Regions from separate parts of the Streptomyces sp. NPDC000878 genome, predicted to be linked through region 1. Evidence: riboswitches for the same ligand, from Rfam matches in the RefSeq annotation. Region 1 holds a riboswitch; each other region holds the start of a gene.
The links. Region 1 has a riboswitch for cobalamin ahead of ACWDR4_RS31975 (cobalamin biosynthesis protein). Riboswitches for the same ligand answer to the same signal wherever they lie in the genome.
Positions count from the first base shown of each region.

Region 2: linked by a shared signal. The riboswitch ahead of metE (5-methyltetrahydropteroyltriglutamate--homocysteine S-methyltransferase) and the one ahead of ACWDR4_RS31975 (cobalamin biosynthesis protein) in region 1 are both predicted to bind cobalamin.
Region 3: linked by a shared signal. The riboswitch ahead of ACWDR4_RS10655 (ribonucleoside-diphosphate reductase subunit alpha) and the one ahead of ACWDR4_RS31975 (cobalamin biosynthesis protein) in region 1 are both predicted to bind cobalamin.

Region 1 covers NZ_JBSFMT010000045.1:81,546-87,487, forward strand. Annotated here, with positions in the region: gene ACWDR4_RS31970 (cobyric acid synthase) at 1-1,469, opposite strand, end outside; gene ACWDR4_RS31975 (cobalamin biosynthesis protein) at 1,466-2,413, opposite strand; cobalamin riboswitch at 2,521-2,660, opposite strand; gene ACWDR4_RS31980 (hypothetical protein) at 2,786-3,007, opposite strand; gene ACWDR4_RS31985 (anion permease) at 3,097-4,353, opposite strand; gene ACWDR4_RS31990 (lysozyme) at 4,469-5,242, opposite strand; gene ACWDR4_RS31995 (class II aldolase/adducin family protein) at 5,439-5,942, shown strand, end outside.
Region 2 covers NZ_JBSFMT010000003.1:81,113-87,054, reverse strand. Annotated here, with positions in the region: gene ACWDR4_RS03985 (APC family permease) at 212-2,164, shown strand; cobalamin riboswitch at 2,217-2,440, shown strand; gene metE (5-methyltetrahydropteroyltriglutamate--homocysteine S-methyltransferase) at 2,594-4,912, shown strand; gene ACWDR4_RS03975 (hypothetical protein) at 5,045-5,728, shown strand; gene ACWDR4_RS03970 (HD domain-containing protein) at 5,708-5,942, opposite strand, start outside.
Region 3 covers NZ_JBSFMT010000008.1:182,239-188,180, reverse strand. Annotated here, with positions in the region: gene ACWDR4_RS10660 (ribonucleotide-diphosphate reductase subunit beta) at 1-26, opposite strand, end outside; gene ACWDR4_RS10655 (ribonucleoside-diphosphate reductase subunit alpha) at 26-2,410, opposite strand; cobalamin riboswitch at 2,537-2,676, opposite strand; gene ACWDR4_RS10650 (GNAT family N-acetyltransferase) at 2,754-3,257, opposite strand; gene mctP (monocarboxylate uptake permease MctP) at 3,447-5,075, opposite strand; gene ACWDR4_RS10640 (DUF3311 domain-containing protein) at 5,072-5,356, opposite strand; gene ACWDR4_RS10635 (YbdD/YjiX family protein) at 5,462-5,659, opposite strand; gene ACWDR4_RS10630 (carbon starvation CstA family protein) at 5,634-5,942, opposite strand, start outside.

The DNA.
Region 1 (5,942 bases):
ATGAGCCGCAAGAGCGCGTCCGTGTCCGCGTGCTGTTCGATGAGATCGCCGAGCAGGTCGAGCTGTTCCTCGCGCAGCTCGGCGAAGGAGGTGTCGGGGGCGGGGACGAAGCGGCGGCCCGCGGCGGCGGCCACTTCGCGCAGGAAGGCCCGCCGGAACCCGTCGGATTCGAGCGACCCGTGCCAGTGCGTACCCCAGACGCTCCCGACCCGGCACCCGTCCAAGAAGGCTTCGCCGCCTACGACTTCGGCGACCCCGTGATGGATCTCGTACCCCTCGACGTCCTCGCCGAGGGCGGTACCGACGGGCCGCGTGAGGGTCTTCTCGCGGGCGAACCGCACCCGTACGGGAAGGACTCCGAGGCCTTCTACAAGACCCTGGCGACTCTCGACGTCGTCCTCGATCCGCTCGCCGAGGATCTGGAAGCCACCGCAGATGCCGAGCACGGGCCGCCCCTCGGCGGCCCGGCGCACCAGCGCGTCCGCGAGCCCGCGCTGACGCAGCCACTCCAGCGCGCGAACCGTCCCCCGGGTCCCCGGTACGACGACGAGATCGGCGTCGGCCAGTTCCTCCGGCCGGTCCACGAACCGTACGACGACGCCCGGTTCGGCGGCGAGCGCGTCGACGTCGGTGAAGTTGGACATCAGCGGGATCGCACAGACGGCGACCCGCAGGACGTCCTCCCCGACGGGCGGGGAGACGTTGGACTCCCGCACGGTCCCCCGCAGGGACACCCGCAGCCCGTCCTCCTCGTCGATGCCGAGCCCGTGCCGGAAGGGCAGCACGCCGTACGTCGGCCGCCCGGTGAGCCCGAGCAGCATGTCGAGCCCGGGCTCCAGGAGCGTGACATCGCCACGGAACTTGTTGACGAGGAACCCGGCGACGAGCGACTGGTCCTCGCGGGACAGCAGAGCGACCGTCCCGAAGAAGGAGGCGAAGACACCGCCACGGTCGATGTCGCCGACGACCAGCACGGGGAGCCGGGCATTGCGCGCGATCCCCATGTTGACGATGTCGGTCCGCCGCAGATTGATCTCAGCCGGGCTCCCGGCCCCCTCACAGATCACCGCGTCATACGTGCCCCGCAGTTCGGCGAGACAGTCGAGAACGGTCCCGAGAAGTCGCTGTTGCCGCCCCCCGTGATACCCACGCGCACTCATCTCACCCACGGGCTTCCCCATGAGCACGACCTGACTGCTCTGGTCGCTCCCGGGCTTCAGCAGTACGGGATTCATGAGCGCCGTCGGCTCGATGCGGCACGCCTGCGCCTGCATGGCCTGAGCACGCCCGATCTCGGCACCTTCACGCGTGACGAAGGAGTTGAGGGACATGTTCTGCGCCTTGAACGGCGCGACCTTGACGCCCTGCCGCACGAGCCACCGGCAGATCCCGGCCGTGACGACGCTCTTGCCGGCATCGGAGGTGGTCCCGGCGACAAGCAGCCCACCACCGAGGGCCCCGCCACTCATGAGGTACGCCCCTTCTTCGCGACGAGCCGTCCGGCGACACTGACCCCGAGGGCCAGCCAGGTGACCCGCCGGGACAGCCGTACGGCCCGTTCGACGTCCTGGACGCCGACGGCACGCCCGTACTCCCCGTTGAGCACGGGCCGATGCTCGACCCGCCCCGCGTAGGACAGCGTCCCGCCGAGCCGGACCCCCAACGCCCCCGCGAAAGAGGCCTCGACGGGCCCGGCGTTGGGACTGGGATGGCGCCCGGCATCGGCACGCCAGGCCCGGAGAGCCCCGCGCGGATCACCACCGGCGACAGCGGCGAGTACGGCGGTCAGCCGTGCCCCCGGCCACCCGGCGAGGTCGTCGAGCCGGGCGGAGGCCCACCCGTACCGCCGATACCGCGACGACTTGTGCCCGACCATGGCATCAAGGGTGTTGACGGCCCGGAACCCGACCAGCCCGGGCACCCCACCCACAGCGCCCCAGACCAGCGCGCCCACAACGGCGTCGGAGGTGTTCTCGGCGACGGACTCGACGACGGCCCGGGCGATCCCGTCGGAGTCGAGGGCCTGCGGATCCCGTCCGCAGAGGTGGGGCAACCGCTCCCGCGCGGCCTCGACATCGCCGGCCTCCAGGGCCCACCCGATGCCACGGGCCTCACGAGCGAGCGAAGTCCCCCCGACCACGGCCCAGGTGGCGGCGGCGGTGAGTGCGACGGAAGCGGTACGGGACGGACGTACGAGGGAACCGGCCGCGGCGGCGAGCGCGACGGCGCCTCCCACACATACGGCGGTGTGCAGCGCGCCCCACCCCCGGTGGTCCCGCCACAGCACCCGTTCGACGGCGCCGGCGGCCCGGCCGAACGCGGCGACCGGATGCCCGCGGCGAGGGTCGCCCAGGACCAGATCACCGAGGAGTCCGGCGGTGGCGCCGTACGCGAAGACGCGATCGGCACGCATCGGCTCAGCCGGCCGAAGTGGCGGGAGAAACCCCGGTCATGGACCTCGAACGCGAACGGCAGCCGAGCATGGCGATATGTCCTCACTCAGGGTGTCCACGCCCTGGTTCGACGAGACCGGCGGCGAGAGTTCCTGGCTCCCGGGGTTACCTACCCCGGTGACAGTGGCGGGACCGCGCCGGATTCGCACCGGCTTCCTCTTCTGCCGCCGTACATGGCTCCGGCAGTCCACCACGGGCCCGGAACACCCGTCAACTTGCCGTTGACCTGGAAAGGAGGACTGTGCTGAGCCCCACACCGCAACCGCACCGCGACCGGATCGCGGGCCTGAAGAGGTGCCCTCGGCGGGGCGTCCGCCGGGCTCTTCGGACCCTCAGGCCACGATCAGATAGATCCCGTACGCCACCACGGCCGCGCAGGCGGCGAAGCACGCGTACGCTCCCGCGACCGCCGGCGCCGCCGACCCGCCCTGCGCCACCGCCCTTTCGTGGCGCGAGAGTCCGACGATGCCCAGGGTGAAGACGCCCACCATGGCCACGGTGATGACGAGGCTGACGCCGAAGACGGAGCCGAGGGCCGCCCAGTCGATCTTCATGTTGCTTCTTCCTTGCTCGGACTAGGACTTGGACACGGACGCGGAACCGGACGCAGAACCGGGACGTAGAACCGGACGCGGAACCGGCCTCAGAGGGCCGTCGCCGACGGCTTCGCCGTGACCTCGGCCGGGGAGGGGATGGTGGCCGTGAGGTCGTCGGTCACGGTGCCCGCCGGGGGAGGGGTCACGGCGGCGATGGCCGTCGTGACGACGCCCGCGGGTTCCTCGCCCGAACCCTCGCCCTCGACGTCGTTGACGTTCGTGTGGTCGATCACCTCGCGGCGCGACACGACCCAGATCGCCGCGCTCGAAGCGATCAGGAAGACGGCCACCAGCGCCGTGCCCCAGTCGCCGAACCCGGTCACCCACTCGGCCACCGCACCGACCAGCGCCGCCGCGGGCAGCGTCAGCCCCCACGCCACGAACATCCGGGTCGCCGTCGACCAGCGGACCACGCCGCCCTTGCGGCCGAGGCCCGCGCCCATCACCGAGCCCGACACCGAGTGGGTGGTGGAGAGGGAGAAGCCGAGGTGGGAGGAGGCCAGGATGACCGTCGCCGCGCTGGTCTGGGCGGCGAAGCCCTGCTGCGGCTGGAGGTCGGTCAGGCCCTTGCCCATCGTGCGGATGATGCGCCAGCCGCCGAGGTACGTGCCGAGCGCGATGGCCAGGCCCGCGGAGAGGATGACCCAGACCGGCGGGTCGGAGTCGGGGGCGACGGCGCCACCGGCGACCAGGGCGAGGGTGATGATGCCCATCGTCTTCTGCGCGTCGTTCGTGCCGTGGGCCAGCGACACCAGGCCCGCGGAGGCGATCTGGCCGGCCCGGAAGCCCTTCTCCGCCGCCTTGCCCTCGGCCTGCCTGGCGCTGAGCCGGTACGACAGTCGGGTTGCCAGCATCGCGGCGATGCCCGCCACGATCGGGGCGGCGATCGCCGGGATCAGCACCTTCGTCACCAGGACGTCGCCGTGGACGGCGCCCGTGCCGGCCGAGGCGATGGTCGCGCCGATCAGGCCGCCCATCAGGGCGTGCGAGGAACTGGAGGGAAGCCCGACCAGCCAGGTCAGCAGGTTCCAGAGGATCGCGCCGACCAGCGCGGCGAAGATCACCTCTGGGCGGATACCGCTCTCGTCGACAAGGCCCTTGGAAATCGTGTTGGCGACCTCCACGGAGAGGAAGGCGCCCACGAGGTTGAGGACGGCCGACATGGCCACCGCGACCTTGGGCTTCAGTGCGCCGGTCGAGATGGTGGTGGCCATCGCGTTGGCGGTGTCGTGGAAACCGTTCGTGAAATCGAACGCGAGCGCGGTGACGACCACGATCGCGAGGATCAGCGAGAAGCTTTCCATGTACCCATTACCCAGATTTCTTCGGGACGTCAGTGGCTGGTGGACCGTAAGCAATCTGGATGAACGGAAGATGAACTGACGGGAGATGGAGGATGACCTGGTGTGGGGCCCCGCCTCACGCCCCCTTCGCGAACCGCTTGAGCTGGGCCGACGTCCCGTTGAAGAGATTCTGGTCACCCGGCAGCGTGCCGCTGTTGTCGTACTGCCAGAACGTCCAGAGCTTCCAGCCGCCGGACGGCAGCGCCCCGGCGTCGGCCGCGTTGTAGCGGGCCAGCCACAGGGCGTGCTTCGAGGTGAAGACACTGCTGCTGTTCGTGCAGTTGTTCCACCAGTGGGCGGTCGTGTAGATCACCGGACGGCGGCCCGTGAGCCGGTTGACCTCGTTGCTGAAGGCCGTGATCCAGCTCGCCATCTTCGCCTTGCTCAGGCCGTAGCACTTCTTCTCGCCGTACGGGTTGTACTCGATGTCGAGCGCGGGCGGCAGCGTCCAGCCGTCCGCGCGCCAGGCCCCGCCGTTGCGTACGAAGTGCCGGGCCTGGGTGATGCCGGACGACTTGTCCGGCAGGGCGAAGTGGTAGGCGCCGCGGATCAGGCCCGCGGCCCGTGAACCGTTGTACTGCTGGCTGAAGTACGGATTGCGGTAGGTGTGGGACTCGGTCGCCTTGACGTACACGAAGGTGGCGCCCTTCGCCTTCGCGGCCCGCCAGTCGACGTTCTTCTGGTGCGACGAGACGTCGTGCCCCTTGGGCTTCGCGGCGGCCGAGACCGGAACCTCCGTCAGGACGGTTCCCCCGATGGCGAGCGCCGCAGCGGTGGCCGCGAGGGCGCGCGAACGGCGACGTAACGGTGTGCGACGGACGGGCTGTAACGGCTTGGGATCGCGGGCCATGTGTCCCCCCGGAATGGCTGCGTACGGAAAAATCTCCCAGAGGCTACTGGAAGATCGACAAATCGCCATCGCTCTCCGGCCAAAGCGCGCCCACGCGCCGATGCATGCGCATATGCGCCCTTACGGCCAACGGAGTTCGGCCCTACAGTGCCCTCGCCCGGCGTCGGCCCGGGACCGCGCCTGGCAGGATCACGGCATGGCTGAGCAGCGACGGGACGGACGTGACGTGGGGGACAGTGCGCCGGAGGCGACTACGGCGGAGGAGCGCGCCGTGCCCGACGCCGTGCCCGACGAGAAGGCGCGCGCCTGGGCCGCGCTCGTCGCGACGGCCCGCCGCACGGTGGCCGACGGGCTGGTCGTCGGCACCTCCGGCAATGTCTCCGTACGCGTCGGGGACACCGTCCTGGTCACCCCGTCCGGCGTTCCGTACAAACGGCTCGCCCCCGCCGACATCGTCGGCGTCGACCTGACCGGCCGCCAGGTTCTCGGCACCCTCACCCCGACGAGCGAACTGCCGATGCATCTCGCCGTCTACCGCGCCACCGACGCCCGCGCCGTCGTCCACACCCACGCCGTCCACGCGACGGCCGTCTCGACGCTCGTACGAGAGCTGCCGCTGATCCACTACATGGCGGCCGACCTCGGCGGCCCTGTCCGGGTCGCCCCGTATGCGACATACGGCACGCCGGAGTTGGCCGAG
Region 2 (5,942 bases), on a different contig from region 1:
CGCCGGTGTGACCGGCACGACTCGGGAGCGCGCGTCAGGGGGAGGGCCCCGTCGGCATGCGGGGACACACAGGCCCGGCAGCTCTTAACGGAGTCTTGACGCGCTCGGAGCACTCTCCCGTGGGCCCGGACGTCACTCTCTGCTTACGCTGGTGCGGCCGTCCGCGTGATGGCCCGAACCCCGCGCCGAACCACGCACCAGGAGCACGCCGATGGCCACCACAGAACGACCACAGCGGCGTCTACGTGCATGGATGCTGGAAGGTCTGTCCGACATGGGCAAGCCGGCCGGCCACACCGGGCCGCACGCCCAGCCGGAACCGGCCCACAAGGGCCAGCGCTGGTACCGGGTGATGTGCCTGACCGGTGTCGACTACTTCTCCACTCTCGGCTACCAGCCGGGCATCGCGGCCCTCGCGGCCGGACTGCTGTCCCCGATCGCGACGATCGTGCTGGTGATCGTCACCCTGGCCGGCGCGCTGCCGGTCTACCGTCGGGTGGCCGAGGAGAGCCCGCACGGCGAGGGCTCCATCGCCATGCTGGAACGGCTGCTCTCCTTCTGGCAGGGCAAGCTGTTCGTCCTGACCCTGCTGGGCTTCGCCGCCACCGACTTCCTGATCACCATCACCCTTTCGGCCGCCGACGCCTCCACCCACCTGGTCGAGAACCCGCATCTGACCAGTGCGCTGCACGACAAGCAGGTGCTGATCACCCTGATCCTGGTCGCCCTGTTGGGCGCGGTCTTCCTCAAGGGCTTCCTGGAGGCGATCGGTGTCGCGGTGGCCCTGGTCGCCGTCTATCTCGGGCTGAACGTCGTGGTGGTCGCCGTCGGCCTGTGGCACGTCGCCACCGAGGGCCATGTGATCACCGACTGGTCCACCGCCCTGACCGCCGAACACGGCAACGTCTTCGTCATGGTCGGCGTGGCGCTGATCGTCTTCCCGAAGCTCGCGCTCGGCCTCTCCGGCTTCGAGACCGGTGTCGCGGTGATGCCGCACGTCAGGGGCGACGACAGCGACACCGAGGAGAGCCCCAAGGGCCGTATCCGGGACACCAAGAAGCTGCTGACCACCGCCGCGGTCATCATGAGCGTCTTCCTGATCGCCACCAGCTTCATCACCACCCTGCTGATCCCGGAGAAGGAGTTCGAGTCGGGCGGCCAGGCCAACGGCCGTGCGCTCGCCTTCCTCGCGCACGAGTACCTGGGCAGCGCCTTCGGCACGGTCTACGACGTGTCGACGATCGCGATCCTGTGGTTCGCGGGCGCCTCCGCGATGGCCGGCCTGCTCAACCTGATGCCGCGCTATCTCCCCCGCTACGGCATGGCCCCGCACTGGGCCCGCGCCGTGCGCCCCATGGTGATCGTCTTCACGCTCATCGGTTTCCTGGTGACCTGGATCTTCGACGCGGACGTGGACGCGCAGGGCGGCGCGTACGCCACCGGCGTGCTGGTGCTCATCAGCTCGGCGGCGATCGCCGTGACCATCGCCGCCCGCAAGGCCGGCCAGCGCAACTGGACGATCGGCTTCGCCGTCATCTCGGCGGTGTTCCTCTACGTCACCGTCGTCAACGTCATCGAACGCCCGGACGGTGTGAAGATCGGCGCCTGCTTCATCGCGGGCATCATCCTGGTCTCGCTGCTCTCCCGGCTGGCCCGCGCCTTCGAGCTGCGCGTGACGAGCGTGTCGCTGGACGACATGGCGGAACGATTCATCCGGGACATGGCCAGCCGCAAGATCCGCTTCATCGCGAACGAGCCCGACCAGCGCGACAACGCCGAGTACCGCGACAAGATCGAGCAGATCCGGCAGGACAACGACATGCCCGATCAGGAGGACTTCGTCTTCGTCGAGGTCACGGTCACCGACCCCTCCGAGTTCGAGGCGGGTCTGACCGTACGCGGCGAGGTGCTCCACCACCGCTACCGCGTCCTGACCCTGGAGTCCGCCTCCATCCCCAACGCCCTGGCCGCGCTGCTCCTGCATGTCCGCGACTCGACCGGCTGCACCCCGCACATGTACTTCGAGTGGACCGAGGGCAACCCCTTCGCCAACTTCCTCCGCTTCTTCCTCTTCGGCCAGGGCGAGGTCGCCCCCGTCACCCGAGAGGTCCTGCGCGAGGCGGAACCCGACCGGGCCCGCCGCCCTCGCGTGCACACCGGCTGAGGATCGGGGGTGGCGGCGCGCCCCGGCTTCCCCCGCTCGGGGACTGCCCCGTAGGCTGGCCCGTGCAGCTGGTTCGCCCCGTCCGCCAGGCGGGATGCGTCGTAAGAGGGAACCCGGTGGGAATCCGGGACTGCCCCGCAGCGGTGAGCGAGAACGACCGCCGTCATACGCACTGGATCCGGTGAACAGGGTCTGGGAAGCGACGGCCAGTAGGTGTCCTCCGAAACGGAGGGCGTGCTCGCGAGTCCGAAGACCTGCCCGTTGCCCGCGTACGAAGCACTCGTGCGTGGACATCCCGGTGACCTCGTGGGCGGGTCGGCGTACATATCCGGTGGGACGGCCGTCGTGCGTCCGCCCGGTGTGTCGTTCCCTTCGCGCTCCTCGTCCCGTCCCGGGATCCCAGGGAGATATCTCGCGAAGGAGATTTCCGTGACAGCGAAGTCCGCAGCCGCGGCAGCACGGTCCACCGTGTACGGCTACCCCCGTCAGGGCCCGAACCGGGAACTGAAGAAGGCCATCGAGGGCTACTGGAAGGGCCGCACCGGCGCCGACGCCCTCCGCACCACCGCCACCGACCTGCGCGCCGCCAACGGGCGCCGGCTCGCCGACGCCGGCATCGACGAGGTCCCGACCGGTGACTTCTCGTACTACGACCACGTCCTGGACACCTCCGTCATGGTCGGCGCGATCCCGGAACGCCACCGCGCCGCCGTCGACGCCGACGCGCTGGACGGCTACTTCGCGATGGCGCGGGGTACGCAGGACGTGGCGCCGCTGGAGATGACCAAGTGGTTCGACACCAACTACCACTATCTGGTCCCCGAGTTGGGCCCGGGCACGGTCTTCACGGCCGACTCGGCCAAGCAGGTCGCCGAACTGGGCGAAGCCCTGGCACTGGGCCTCGCCGCCCGCCCCGTCCTCGTGGGCCCCGTCACCTATCTGCTGCTGGCCAAGCCCGCGCCCGGTGTCGCCGCCGACTTCGACCCGCTGACGCTCCTGGACCGACTGCTGCCCGTGTACGCCGAGGTCCTCGCCGACCTGCGGGCGGCTGGCGCCGAGTGGGCGCAGCTCGACGAGCCCGCCCTCGTCCAGGACCGCACCCCGGCCGAACTGAACGCCGCCGCCCGCGCCTACCGCGACCTCGGCGCCCTCACCGACCGGCCGAAACTGCTGGTCGCCTCGTACTTCGACCGGCTCGGCGACGCTCTGCCGGTCCTCGCGAAGGCGCCTGTGGAAGGACTGGCACTCGACTTCACCGACTCCGCCGCCGCCAACCTGGACGCGCTCGCGGCCGTGGGCGGCCTGCCCGGCAAGCGCCTGGTCGCCGGGGTCGTCAACGGCCGCAACATCTGGGTCAACGACCTGGAGAAGTCGCTGTCCACCCTCGGCACCCTCCTCGGTCTGGCCGACCGGGTCGACGTGTCGGCCTCCTGCTCCCTGCTCCATGTCCCCCTCGACACCGCCGCCGAACGCGACATCGAGCCGCAGATCCTGCGCTGGTTGGCCTTCGCCCGCCAGAAGACGACCGAGATCGTCACCCTCGCCAGGGGGCTCGCCCAGGGCACCGTCGCCATCACCGCCCAACTGGCCGCCAACCGCGCCGACCTGGCCGCACGCGCCGCATCGCCCATCACCCGCGACCCCGCGGTACGAGCCCGCACGGCCGCCGTCACGGACGCCGACGCCCGCCGCTCCCAGCCCTACGGCGAACGCGCCACCGCCCAACGCGCGCACCTGCGCCTGCCGTTGCTGCCGACCACCACCATCGGCTCGTTCCCGCAGACCGCCGAACTGCGCACCGCCCGCGCCGACTTGAGGACGGGCCGCATCGACAAGGCGGCGTACGAGGATCGAATCAGGACGGAGATCGGCGAGGTGATCACCTTCCAGGAGAAGACGGGCCTCGACGTCCTCGTCCACGGCGAGCCCGAACGCAACGACATGGTCCAGTACTTCGCCGAGCAGCTGACGGGGTACCTCGCCACGCAGCACGGCTGGGTGCAGTCCTACGGCACCCGTTACGTCCGCCCGCCGATCCTGGCCGGCGACATCTCCCGTCCCGAGCCGATGACGGTGCGCTGGACGACGTACGCCCAGTCCCTCACCTCGCGCCCGGTCAAGGGCATGCTGACCGGACCGGTGACCATGCTGGCCTGGTCCTTCGTCCGGGACGACCAGCCGCTCGGCGACACCGCCCGCCAGGTCGCCCTCGCCCTGCGCGACGAGGTCAACGACCTTGAGGCGGCCGGGACTTCGGTCATCCAGGTGGACGAGCCCGCCCTGCGCGAGACACTGCCGCTCCGGGCCTCCGACCATCCCACCTACCTCGCCTGGGCCACCGAGGCGTTCCGGCTCAGCACCGGCGGCGTCCGTCCGGACACCCAGATCCACACGCACATGTGCTACGCCGAGTTCGGCGACATCGTCCAGGCGATCGACGACCTCGACGCCGACGTCATCAGCCTGGAAGCCGCCCGCTCCCACATGCAGGTGGCCCGCGAACTCGCCGCCCACGGCTATCCGCGCGAGGCCGGTCCCGGCGTCTACGACATCCACTCCCCGCGCGTCCCGAGCACCGAGGAGGCCGCCGAACTGCTCCGTACCGGCCTCGAGGCGATTCCCGCCGAGCGCCTCTGGGTCAACCCCGACTGTGGCCTGAAGACCCGCGGCTGGCCCGAGACCCGCGCCTCCCTGGAACACCTGGTCGCCGCCGCCCGCACGGTCCGTGAGGAGATCTCCCCGTCCTGACGCCAGGCCCCTCCGTCCGGGGGAGGAAGCACCTGCGGTCCTCCCCCGGACGGCGGACGGCTCCGTGGGCCCTGGCTCGGGTGACGGATCCGACCGGGTGAGTGTCAGTGGCCCGTTGTGACGTCCCGTGCCATGAACAGTGCCACCTCACCTGCGGGTTACCGTCTCATCGGCGTCGACGAGGCCGAGGCTCGCTTCGACGCCGCCTCCGACCTCCAGTACCCGTACCAGGAGTTCGCCGACGAACAGGAGATCCGCCTGTACGAGGGCGGTCTGCACGTCGCGGGGAACCTGGAGCGCGAGGGCGACGGCGACTGGTCGCCGTGCAACGTGATCGTGGACGGCGATCTGACCGTCGACGGAGACCTTGAGTGGTGGGACTCCGCCGGGGGCAACTTCCTGCTGGTCACGGGGAATGCGCGGGTCCGCAACGTGCTGCTGTCGGGATGCCCCGACGTGGTGGTCCGCGGCGACCTCACCGCCACCGGAGGCGTGCAGGGGCACCACGGCGACGACGGCGGATGTCTGACGGTCAAGGGCCTGGTCCGTGCGCAGACCGTGATCAGCACCCTGTACTTCTGCCTGGACTTCGCCCGGCAGCCGGAAGCCCTCGTCGTCGGTGACCCGTACCGGACCACTTGCCGGGTCGACTTCACCACCGCCGAACTGGACGACATAGTGCTGCCGGAGCTGCTCGACAGCTACGACCAGGCGGACGAACAGAAGATCAGCGAAGCTCTGCGCGCGGAACACCCCGTCCTGCGTCCCGACGTACACCGGACCCACGTCGTGCCGTCATCGCCGTTCCCGACGTGATGGGCGGCGCAGCGTCATCGAGAGTCGGGGCGCGCCGAGCAGGACGCGGAGCGTGAAGCGGGTCCGGGCCCGGCCGGTGGTGTGCTCGGCCAGGTCGGCGCTCCATTCCTCCTGCCAGCGTGCGCGTTGCACCGAGGGCAGCAGCAGCGTGCACACGGTCAGCAGGCGGCCCGTCACGGCGTAGGAAGAGGGCACTGGTCGCAGGACCGCTGAG
Region 3 (5,942 bases), on a different contig from region 1:
AGGTTCTTCTCAGCGTTGGTGGGCATTACTGGCAGGCCTCGCAGGACTCGGGGTTCTCAAGGGAGCAGGCGACGGCGTCTTCGTCAGCTGTGGCCTGCACGGGGATCGGGGCCTGCGCCTGGGCGGCGCGGGCGATGCGCGTCGCGGGGCGCGAGCGCAGGTAGTACGTCGTCTTCAGGCCCGACTTCCAGGCGTACGCGTACATCGAGGAGAGCTTGCCGATGGTCGGCGTCTCCAGGAACAGGTTCAGGGACTGGGCCTGGTCCAGGAACGGGGTCCGGGCGGCGGCCATGTCGATGAGCCCGCGCTGCGGGATCTCCCACGCCGTGCGGTACAGGGCGCGTACGTCGGCCGGGATCCAGGCGAACTCCTGCACCGAGCCGTTGGACTCGCGCAGCGCCTCACGGGTGCGGGCGTCCCAGACTCCGAGGTCCTTCAGCTCCTGCACCAGGTAGGAGTTGACCTGGAGGAACTCGCCGGACAGCGTCTCGCGCTTGAACAGGTTGGACACCTGCGGCTCGATGCACTCGTACACACCGGCGATCGAGGCGATGGTTGCGGTGGGCGCGATCGCCAGGAGCAGGGAGTTGCGCATCCCGGTCGCGGCGATACGTTCCCGCAGTGCCGCCCAGCGCTCGGGCCAGTTCAGCTCGACGTCGTAGTGGTCGGGGTGGAGCACACCACGGGCCGTACGGGTCTTCTCCCAGGCCGGCAGCGGGCCGTTGCGCTCGGCGAGGGCGGCGGAGGCCTCGTACGCGGCGAGCATGACGCGCTCGGCGACCCGCGTGGAGAGGGCCTTGGCCTCGGGCGAGTCGAAGGGGACGCGCAGCTTGAAGAAGACGTCCTGGAGGCCCATCGCGCCGAGCCCGACGGGACGCCACCGCGCGTTCGACCGGCCGGCCTGCTCGGTCGGGTAGAAGTTGATGTCGACGACCCGGTCGAGGAAGGTGACGGCGGTGCGGACCGTCTCGTCCAGCCGCTCCCAGTCGATGTCCCCGTCGACCACGAACGCGCCGAGGTTGACCGAGCCCAGGTTGCAGACCGCCGTCTCCCCGTCGTCCGTGACCTCCAGGATCTCGGTGCACAGGTTCGAGGAGTGGACGACGTTGCCCGGCTCGGCCGTCTGGTTGGCGGTGCGGTTGGCCGCGTCCTTGAAGGTCATCCAGCCGTTGCCGGTCTGCGCGAGGGTACGCATCATGCGGCCGTACAGATCACGGGCCGGGATGGTCTTGCGGGCGAGCCCGGAGGCCTCGGCCTTGCGGTAGGCGGCGTCGAACTCGTCGCCCCACAGGTCGACCAGTTCGGGCACGTCGGCGGGGGAGAAGAGCGACCAGAGCGCGTCCGTGTTCACCCGGCGCATGAACTCGTCGGGGATCCAGTGCGCGAGGTTCAGGTTGTGCGTACGGCGGGCGTCCTCACCCGTGTTGTCGCGCAGCTCCAGGAACTCCTCGATGTCGGAGTGCCAGGTCTCCAGGTAGACCGCGGCGGCACCCTTGCGCCGGCCGCCCTGGTTCACGGCGGCGACGGAGGCGTCCAGCGTCTTCAGGAACGGCACGATGCCGTTGGAGTGCCCGTTGGTGCCCCGGATGAGGGACCCGCGCGAGCGAATCCGGCTGTACGACAGCCCGATGCCACCGGCGTGCTTCGAGAGGCGGGCGACCTGGTGGTAGCGGTCGTAGATGGAGTCCAGCTCGTCGACCGGGGAGTCGAGGAGGTAGCAGGACGACATCTGGGGGTGCCGGGTACCGGAGTTGAAGAGGGTGGGGGAGGAGGGGAGGTAGTCGAGGCGGCTCATCAGCCGGTAGAGCGCGGCGACTTCCTCGAACGCACGGACGCCCGTCTTTGAATCAAGCGCAGTGTCCTCCGCCAGTCCGCTCGCGACGCGCAGCATGAAGTGCTGGGGCGTCTCGATGACCCGGCGCGTGATCGGGTGGCGCAGGAGGTACCGGCTGTGGAGCGTACGCAGCCCGAAGTACCCGAACCGATCGTCCCCGTCGACGTCGATCAGGGTGTTCAGCCGGTCCGTGTGCAGCCGTACGAACTCGGCGGTGCGGTCGGCGATCAGGCCCTCCCGGTGCCCGACCGCGACCGACTCCGAGAAGGTCGTGACGCCCTGCGAGGCGGCCTCGGCGGCGATGCTGACGGTCAGCAGCCGGGCGGCGAGGCGGGAGTAGGCGGGGTCCTCGGAGATGAGGCCGGCCGCCGCCTCGGTGGCCAGCTCGCGCAGTTCCGACTCGTCGGCCCGCGAGGACCGGCCGCGCAACGCGGCGGCGGCGACCCGGCCGGGGTCGGCGTCGGGGAGGTCGGCGGTCAGCTCGGTCAGGGTCCGCAGCAGCGCGGTTCCGGGACCGTCCGTCTCGACTCGGGCCACTGGGGTCGCTGAAGCCGGTTCGGCTGGCGCGATGGTCACGTGGGGGCTCTCCCTCGCTCGGCACGGGGCCTGGCGGAGGGCAGCGGGGCACACGGACGCCTTACGGGTACGCGCGCGTCCACCGGCCCACTCCACGAGGCCCGGACGTCAGGCGCCCGGACCGGTCGGCCGGGCACACCGTCGGCAGGTCCTCGGACTGGACACGCGCACAGCCGCAAGAGGGCACGAATGCACGCGTGTACACCGTTGCGGGACAGTTCCGGATTCGCACCGGATTCCCCTGCGGCGACAGCGAGCATGAGCATACATCTTGTGCCGGGCCCTGGAAGCACCCCCACATGTTGTGTCGTGTCGGCTTCGGAGGGTTGAGGGACCGGTGCTGTCAGAGCGTCAGCTCGTAGGCGAGCAGGCTCAGGTCGAGGTCGGGAATCGGCTTCCAGTCGCGCTCCGGGGCGCGTACGAAGCCCAGGCGCCCGTAGATCCGGTGCGCGGCGCGCATGGTGCTCTGGGTCGACAGGACGACGCGCACGCACCCCTCGACGGCCCGTGCGCGCTCGACGCAGGCCCGCACGAGCGCCTCCCCGGCACCCCGGCCGCGTGCTTCCCCCGCGACCGCCAGCATCCGTATCTCGGCCTCGCCCTCGCGCGCGATGTCGGACATGGGTCCGCCGGCCGGCACGAAGGTCACGCCGCCGAGCAGCCGCCCGTCGGCGACCGCCACCAGCACCTCGGCAGCGGCGGCACGCTTCCCGACGTCCCGCAGCTCGACGAGATACCCGTCACTCTCCCCGAAGTCGAGCAGCCCGTCCCCGAGATAGGCCTGCGCGGTGATCTCCCCGAGCACCTCGTACTCCTCGGGAAGGGCCTCCCTGATCAAGATGTCCATGAGTGGAGTGTGCCGGAGGGGTACGACAACGGGCCGCCGGATTCTGACCGGCGGCCCGCCGTCGCGCCCCGTCGCATGGGCGGTTCCGGTGAAGTCGCGTGCGCTGTCGCGCCCCTTAAGGGGCGCGGGGAACTGCGCGACAAGCCCCCACCGGCCCGCGGCAAACGAACTACGCACCCGGCGGAGCCGTCAGTGCACGGCCCCCGCAGTAGCCGGCGGCAACTCCACCACCACCCCCGGATCACCCGCATCCGCCGTGTAGTCCGACGCCTTCGTCTCGTCCAAGCCCTCCGGCGCCTTCAGCGCCTTCAACACGAACGTCAGCACCACCGTCACGACCACGTTCAGCACGAACGCCGTCAGCCCGATGTACCCGATCTCCCCGATCCCCGGAATCTCCTTCGAACTACCCCCGAAGTGCTTCTGCGTCGGAGAAGCGACCCCGTACGCCGCCAGCGTGCCGTACAGCATGCCGACCGCCCAGCCGGCCAGCAGGGCCCAGCGGTGCATCCAGCGGGTGAACAGGCCGCCGACCAGGGCCGGGAACGTCTGCAGGATCCAGATGCCGCCCAGCAGCTGGAAGTTGATCGCGACCGTCTTGTCCATGGTCAGGACGAAGACCAGCGCGCCCACCTTCACCACCAGCGAGACCAGCTTGGAGACCTTCGTCTCCTGCTCCGGTGTCGCGTCGGGCTTGAGGAAGTCCTTGTAGATGTTCCGGGTGAACAGGTTCGCCGCCGCGATGGACATGATGGCCGCCGGGACGAGCGCCCCGATGCCGATCGCCGCGAAGGCCACGCCCGCGAACCAGGCCGGGAACATGTTCTCGAACAGCTGCGGGATCGCCAACTGCCCGTTGGTGACCTTGATTCCGGCCGCGATCGCCATGAAGCCCAACAGCCCGAGCAGGCCCAGCATCAGCGAATACAGGGGCAGGATCGTGGAGTTGCGGCGGATCACGTCACGGCTGCGGCTGGACAGCACCGCCGTCACGCTGTGCGGGTACATGAACAGCGCGAGCGCCGAGCCGAGCGCCAGCGTGGCGTACGTCCACTGCGAGGCCTCGCCGGGAGCGAGCGCGCCGCGTGGGTTGCCGGTCGCCGGGTTGGTCTGGGAGAAGGCGTCGCCCGCGGCCTTGAAGATCTCGTCGAAGCCGCCCAGCTTGATCGGGATGTAGATGATCGCGACCCCGATGACGAGGTAGATCAGCGCGTCCTTCACGAACGCGATCAGCGCGGGCGCCCGCAGCCCCGACGAGTACGTGTACGCGGCCAGCACACCGAAGGCGATCAGCAGCGGCAGGTCCTTGACGAACCAGTTGGTGTCCTCGCCACCGCCGACGCCCATCACGTCCAGTACGGCCTGGATGCCGACCAGCTGGAGCGCGATGTACGGCATCGTCGCCAGGATCCCGGTGACGGCGACCGCCAGCGACAGCCCCTTCGAGCCGAACCGGCCGCGCACGAAGTCCGAGGTGGTGACGTACCCGTGCTTGTGCGAGACCGACCACAGGCGGGGCAGGAACACGAACATCAGCGGGTAGATGAGGATCGTGTAGGGCACCGCGAAGAAGCCGGCCGCGCCCGCCGCGTAGATCGCCGCCGGTACGGCCACGAAGGTGTACGCCGTGTACAGGTCGCCGCCGAGCAGGAACCAGGTGACCCAGGTGCCGAACGACCGGCCGCCCAGGCCCCATTCGTCGAGGCTGTTCTCGTTCTCGGCCTTGCGCCAGCGCGCGGCCATGAAGCCGACGACCGTGACGGCCAGGAAGAAGATGATGAAGACGGCGAGTGCCACGCCGTTCACGCCGTCGTTCACGCGGACGCACCCCCGCCCTGGGCCGACGCCTTGCGGGCACGCTGGTCACGCTGCCAGAGCTGGTACGCGGTCATCGTCAGCGCGGTGGATATGACCACCCACAGCATCTGGTACCAGTAGAAGAACGGTATGCCGATGAGGGTCGGTTCGATCCTCGCGTACGAGCCGACCCACAGCATGGCCACGAAAGGCACGAAGAGGCAGAGCCCGATGACGACACGAACCGGTGTCACCACCGGTTGCTCTCCCCCTGGTTGTCTCACTTCAGGCGCTTCTGGCATGTCGCGGCTCCGTCCCCTCACCGATTCCCTGTGATCACTTGTGCAACGCGCAGGAAATCTAGGGGACGCTTTCGCTTTATGGAACCCCCGTCCGCATAACGGATATCAGCAGCAGCGGAACCCCTGCCGGGGGTCCCTTTCCTGTCGGTCCGTACGCATCCGCTCGAACTCCCGCCGGGTGGGCACCGGTTCCTTCCCGTGCCCCTCCCGGACATGCGCGACATACCGCTCGTACGCCGACTCGTCGGTCAGTTCCCGTACGTACGAGCGCACCCCCCTAATCGCCCGACGAGCCCGGCGCAGCACTGCCGACGACCGCACGGCGCTCCTCCTCCCTCTCCTCCTCGCGCTCCTCCCTGGTCGGGATCAGCCCGGCCGGAGCGACGATCTTCGACTCCACGTACGCCGCCTCGCTCAGCGTGGAGAGGGCGGGCCGGCGCACATGCCGGACGCAGACCCGGGCCGCGTCCACGATCACGACGACGATCAGGATCGCCAGTACGGCCGCCAGGATGCCGTCCACCGTCGAGTTGGTGACGATGGTGTGCATGTCGTCCATGCTCTTGGCCGGCGCGAGGACCTCGCC